DNA from 2 places in the Vibrio sp. MACH09 genome. Region 2 is predicted to be linked to the other one. Evidence: riboswitches for the same ligand, from Rfam matches in the RefSeq annotation. Region 2 holds a riboswitch; the other holds the start of a gene.
The links. Region 2 has a riboswitch for lysine ahead of lysC (lysine-sensitive aspartokinase 3). Riboswitches for the same ligand answer to the same signal wherever they lie in the genome.
Positions count from the first base shown of each region.

Region 1: it holds a riboswitch for lysine, as region 2 does, so the genes downstream of both, CHJ_RS05090 (Na+/H+ antiporter NhaC family protein) here and lysC (lysine-sensitive aspartokinase 3) in region 2, are expected to answer to the same signal.

Region 1 is NZ_BSFZ01000001.1:1,122,711-1,126,141, reverse strand. Features, by position in the region: gene hisG (ATP phosphoribosyltransferase) at 1-129, opposite strand, end outside; His leader region at 201-329, opposite strand; gene CHJ_RS05090 (Na+/H+ antiporter NhaC family protein) at 690-2,285, opposite strand; lysine riboswitch at 2,387-2,567, opposite strand; gene CHJ_RS05085 (H-NS family nucleoid-associated regulatory protein) at 2,933-3,340, shown strand.
Region 2 is NZ_BSFZ01000001.1:298,755-302,185, forward strand. Features, by position in the region: gene metH (methionine synthase) at 1-623, shown strand, start outside; gene lysC (lysine-sensitive aspartokinase 3) at 719-2,092, opposite strand; lysine riboswitch at 2,197-2,374, opposite strand; gene CHJ_RS01360 (pyridoxal-phosphate-dependent aminotransferase family protein) at 2,719-3,431, shown strand, end outside.

The DNA.
Region 1 (3,431 bases), 820 kb from region 2:
CTCAACGTGAACCACTAGACGCTCTCCCATTAAACTAAACTGAGCACCACATTTTTTTAGTAGGTCTTGACACTCTTTACTTAAGCGTCCTTTTTTTTGAATGGCGATTCTTAATCTTTGTGCTTGCATAATTGCTAATCCCTGTCTGTCAATTTGGTAAATTTCAATTTTGTTGAACGAAACTATTTTTATAGAGCGAAACTAAAAAACCCCCGGAAAATTATTTCCCGAGGGTCTGAATCTGTTCACTTGATTTCACCTCCGGGATTGTTGTCTCCCGGATATGCGCACATCTCCCGAAAGACTACTCAGGATGATGATGATGAATGTTTGATAATATTCTACGCATAATGTCTTAACTCCGTTTACTTGCTAACCACACTAGCGAAGCTTGCTTCAATTTTCAACATAAAAATTCAGTTTTTTAAAACTATTACCGAATAGCATCCCCAATAGCGCGTATGGCCAATATGCGCTCAACCGTTCTAATCAGCCAATTAATCCAATCAGCGTATGGGAATCATCAATTCAGTTAGATCATTTCAGCGGGCATCACTGTGGGGGCAAAAATAGAGACGTTTACACACTAGCTATCATTGTAGTTCTTGCTTTCAGGATGCAAAACTAAAACAGGAGCCAATAGGCTCCTGTTTTAGTTTCAGCAATAGCGATTTATAGCCTAGAGCTTATTAAACGCTTTGTACTTGACTACGCTGTGATTTCGCTATTGAAGCCATCACAAAACATGCCACAACAAATGCCACTGCTGAAGCAACAAACGCAGAAGTAATTGAAGCAGTAAGTCCAAGTACGACATAACCAATACACGAGATTAATGCCACAATTAAGGCATAAGGTAGCTGAGTAGCAACGTGATCGATATGGTTACACTTAGCACCAGTAGATGACAATATGGTGGTATCTGAAATTGGAGAACAGTGATCACCAAATACAGAACCGGCTAATACCGCACCTAACATTGGTAGCATCAAAGCAATATCTGTTGCTCCGGCCATGTCTCCGGCAATAGGCAACATAATTCCAAATGTTCCCCAAGATGTTCCGGTAGAAAATGCCATTAAACCTGATAGCAAAAATAAAATAACAGGTAACCATTGAGGGCTAATATTACCTTGAGCAAGAGATGATAAATAAGCACCCGTTTTCATGTCACCTATTACTGAACCAATTGACCATGCAAATACTAGAATAAGAATTGCACCAAACATAGATTTAGCACCAATCCAAATAGTTTTACTTATATCGCTAGTTGGTAATTTCTGTTTTATAACAGTAAATAGAGCAGATAAAACCCCTACTAAACCACCATAAACAAGAGACTTACCTACATCGGTATTCTCGAATGCACCAAGTACACTAAAATCAATATTATCAGACGCCAATGCTTGACCACCTGTATATATCATAGAAGCGACGGTAGCTATGATTAAAAATACAATTGGAAGAACAAGATCAGATACTTTACCTGTTTGGCTTTCAATAATATCCAGCTCTTCATTTAAATCGCGAGCACCTTTATCATCTTGCAACGAGTTATCTTCATCGCCATTTAATGCATCTAACTCATGTTTACGCATTGGTCCAATATCTAATTGGAACCACGCCACGGCAAAAACCATTAATAGTGCAAATAGTGCATAGAAGTTCATTGGCACTAAACGTAAATAGGCACCCAGCGCAGTATATTCATTAACTCCATGGGTAACTAAAATACCACTTATAATTGTCATAATATAAGCGCCCCAACTAGAAGCAGGCATCAATACGCACATTGGAGCAGCAGTTGAATCTAGAATATACGCAAGCTTTGCGCGGGAGACATTATATCTATCCGTTACAGGACGCGAAATCGCACCGACCGCAAGACTATTAAAATAGTCATCAACAAATATAAATACACCAAGGAAAGCCGCCAATAATTTAGAACCTCTTCGGTTCTTAACTTTAACTTGAGCCCAAGCTGCGAACGCTCTTGTACCTCCAGATAAAGTTAATAATGCCGTCATCATTCCTAACAACAACAAAAAGGCAACAATACTCATATTCCAAGTATTTATTCCACCATCTTCAATAAACACACCTTTTACGGTTGTTATGATATAGGTGATGGTTTTTCCAATAGAGTAATCAGCTAACAAAAACGCGCCAACAACAATACCAATACCAAGAGAAAGCAACACTCTACGAGTTAGGATAGCTAGGCCTAGGGCCATTATAGGGGGTAACAATGAAAGGGGGGATGTAGCAAATTCTATTAAATTCATGATCTTCTTAAACCAATTGGTTAGAGATCTACTGCAGACATATTACATATACACATGCAATATTCTAATAAATAAGTAAAAGATACTAATTGCACCTTCTAACCTACAGTAGCGCTCCATAGTTAACAACAAATATACTATGGCAGTGTTGTATCTATTTGACACAACCCCAGCAAACAGCTTTGATATGCATATTCACTTCGGCAAAAACTCCTTTCACTACTATTCATTGGCATCACCCCAATAGTAACTACTGATAGTTCTTGCACCTCTACTTCAATTACTCTTTGAAATTGCTAGATTATTCAACAATCTCTCTAGTAACTGACTTACGACTTGCATAATTCTACGGATTTAGGCGTTTTTTGCAACATAAAAATCCATAGACTGACAGAAAAAAGAGACTATAGCTTAGTTTTTACTCAACTATCGAGATATGAATCCGTTAATAATATTAATTTCATCACTAAACAATTTGATAATTGCAATTTCAATATCGTGTTAATAAATTTATATCTACCAGCTATACAATAGCTTTATCAATATAAATTCCCATAAATAATCTATTAATTTCACTATTTTTGTTTGTAATATAAAATTACACTGTTATTATTATAAGCGTTTAATAATGTCAAATGGGATAAATCATGTCAGAACTAACAAAAACACTGCTCAATATTCGCAGTCTGCGTGCATTTGCTCGCGAATTAACTTTTGAACAATTAGAAGAAGCTCTAGAAAAACTAACTCTTGTTGTGGAAGAACGCCGTGAAGCAGCAGAAGAAGAACTTGTAGCGAATCAAGCTCGTGAAGCTAAACTTGCTGAATATGCTCAAATGATTGCTAAAGATGGTATCGATGTTGAAGATCTAATTTCAGCGCTATCTGGTGAAGCAAAAACTAAGACTCGCAAGAAGCGTGAACCACGCCCTGCTAAATATAAGTATGTAGATACAACTGGTGAAGAGAAAACATGGACAGGTCAAGGTAGAACTCCTTCCGCCATTCAATCTCAACTAGATGCCGGCAAATCTTTAGATGATTTCTTAATCTAAGATAAATTGAATATTAAAAAAAAGAGCTCTTAATGAGCTCTTTTTTTATATCTAGTAGTAAGGTTAATATCAATCGCATTAATAACCAAGT
Region 2 (3,431 bases):
AAACACGAACTGAGGTGAAAACGAGATTACATCATCTACGACAGCAAACAGAAAAGCCGAAAGGGTTTAATTATTGTTTGTCAGACTATATTGCTCCAAAAGAATCTGAAAAGCTTGATTGGATTGGAACATTTGCCGTGACTGGTGGAATAGGCGAAAGGGAGCTTGCCGACAGCTATAAAGCACAAGGTGATGACTACAATGCCATTATGGTTCAAGCTGTAGCGGATAGACTTGCAGAAGCACTTGCTGAATATCTGCATGAAAAAATACGCAAAGAGATTTGGGGGTACGCCGAGAATGAATCTCTGACGGCCGATGATCTCGTTCGAGAAAAATATCAAGGTATACGCCCAGCGCCAGGGTACCCAGCTTGTCCGGAACATAGTGAAAAGCAACAAATTTGGGACCTAATGGAAGTTGAAGAGAATATTGGTATGGAGCTTACATCCAGCTACGCGATGCTACCGGGAGCGTCAGTTTCTGGTTGGTATTTCTCTCATCCAGAATCTCGATATTTCGCTGTTGCTAAAATTCAGTCAGATCAAGTAGAAGATTATGCGGCAAGAAAAGGTTGGGACTTACAGCAAGCTGAAAGGTGGTTAGCGCCGAACATTAATTGATGTGGTTTCAAACAAAAAAATGGGCATTTTGCCCATTTTTTATTCTTTGAGTTGGGCTGTATGACTGGTCATATAGCCCCAAATTAATACCGTCACTATTCTCTAAGTTCAAATAACTCTTTATGTAATAACTGAATTGAACGTCTTGAATCAGTTGAACGAACTAAGAAGCATAGATTGTGTTGACTCGCACCATAGCAGATCATACGTAAGTTAATATCTTCAAGAGTACCAAATACTTTTTTAGCGTACCCTTTACACTCACTCATATTGTTACCTATCAGAGCAACCAGACAGAGATCCTGTTCTACTTCTACACTGCAAAGCTGTTCTAGCTCCTGTTGCGCTTGATGGGGAAGCTCGGGAGAGCCGCCGGAAGTATTTGTTTGATCTAATGTTAGCGAGACACTCACTTCTGATGTTGTTATCAGGTCAACGGAGATTTTATACTTAGCCAAAATCTTAAATACTTCAGCCAGGAAGCCGTAGGCATGGAACATATTTGGACTATGCAATGTCACCATAGTTTGATTGCAGCGAAGGGCGACAGCTCGAAAGAGTGGAGCGCTGCTGACTTGTTCCTTGATCCATGTGCCTCCTTTTTCTGGAGCTTTAGAAGAGCCGACAAACACTGGAATTTGATGGCGCAAGGCAGGAAGTAACGTAGATGGATGAAGTATTTTAGCTCCGAAATTGGCCATCTCAGACGCTTCACTAAAGCTAATTTCTGCGATAGGAGTGGCTTTTGGGGCGATTCTTGGATCGGTTGTGTATATTCCAGGAACATCCGTCCATATTTCTAATCCTTTGGCTTCAACCGATTCTGCGATTAAAGCCGCACTGTAATCGCTTCCGCCTCTGCCCAATGTTGTGGTATTTCCCGCGTCATCAGAGCCGATAAACCCTTGTGTAATCACAACATGGTCATTGCATAGAGGAACCAGTTTCTGTTTAGCAAGCTTAGATATTTCGATTAAATTGGGTTCTGCTTTACCAAACACGGCAGATGTTTTCATAATATCGCGTATATCAAATCGGACAGCTTCGATACCTCGCTCTCTCATAATCTGAGTTAAGATATGGGTCGACATCAGTTCGCCACTTGCGACCAGATGATCCGTTAATTGATCGCTGGGTTGAATCGCCGCTTGTTCAGCAACCATTGCGACATCTTGCAGTAAAAGGTGCACGTCTCTTTCTGTTTGCAAAGGATCCGCGAGTTCATCAATTATGCTGTCATGAATTTCTGCCAATTGACTCAGCAGCGCTTTTCGTCGTTCTGAACTGGTACCATTTGCAAGCTCAACAAGTAGATTTGTTACTCCTGAGCAGGCACTACTTACCACCAATCTCGTGTTGGGGTTGTTTTCTATAATGGCTGCACAACGGCTCATGGATTCAAAGTTGGCAACACTTGTGCCACCAAACTTCGCTACATTGAATGCGCTCACGGCGTTTCTCCCTATCATTTCATCCATAAAATTGAATATTCAGTAATTATTACTAAGCGATAATTGCGATGTAACCGAGAAGAGAATATAAGAGCAGAGGGGAAAGCGTGATAAAAGCAATATACCTCAGAAGCTCTTCACCAGATACTCTGGCGACAGTTGGCAGGATTCAGCCTACACAACCGACAAATATTTACACTCACTAAATACTCATCTCGGCATTGCTCCCCATAAATGTTATGTATTGGAGTTGAGGCTCCACAATAACACCTGCCTGGGCAATGCTCCTCTTCTGCTATCAAAGCTGACGGAATTAACAACATAGTGTCGGTTAACTCAATCTTCTTCATTGAACGTTTTTGCAGCATAAAAGTCAATGGCTAAATGAATTTTTAGTCAAAGAATATTCACGGATTAAATTTCTGGTTAGACCACTAGACTTGAGTCGCATTGTTGAAAGAGATATTTTCCTTTAGGCTAGTGAACCTATATCTCTCGATAGGCGGTTTAGTTAGTATTGTTGTGAGGTTTACCTATCGTAGTTCCCTATTTATTCGAAATATTTGAGGGGGATATAACGGGTAGTTAATAATTATAAATGACCGCTATTTTTAGAAAGGACTAATTGTTAGAAAGGACTGATTATGACCATACAAAGCTTTATCCCTCCTCAAAGAACATTAATGGGGCCAGGGCCATCAGATATATACCCGCAGGTGTTGCAAGCTCTCAGTCGTCCAACGATTGGGCATCTAGATCCGCTCTTCGTCGCTATGATGGATGAGTTAAAGCAGCTTTTGAAATACGCTTTTCAAACAGAAAATGAGTTCACTATCGCGGTTTCAGCTCCGGGTAGCGCTGGTATGGAAGCGTGTTTTGTTAACCTAGTTGAACCGGGCGATAAGGTCATTGTCTGTCGTAATGGAGTATTTGGCGAACGAATGCGTGAGAATGTCGTTCGTTGCGGCGGGGAAGCGATTGTTGTCGATGATGAGTGGGGCAGCCCTGTCAGTGTTGAAAAAGTAGCTGCTGCGTTGGATGCTAATCCCGATGTTAAGGCTCTAGCATTTGTTCATGCCGAGACGTCGACAGGTGCATTAAGTGATGCACAGTCATTGGCTCGTTTAGCGAAAGAGAGACAAGTACTGACTATTGTCGATGCGGTAACTTCACTTGGGGGTGTTCCTCTGCTGGTGGATGAATGGCAGCTGGATGCCGTTTACTCGGGCAGTCAAAAATGTCTTTCGTGTGTTCCCGGACTTTCGCCACTTACGTTTTCTCAGGCCGCTATCGATAAGATTCAGCAACGAAAAGAACCCATTCAAAGCTGGTTTTTGGATCAAAGCTTGGTGTTAGG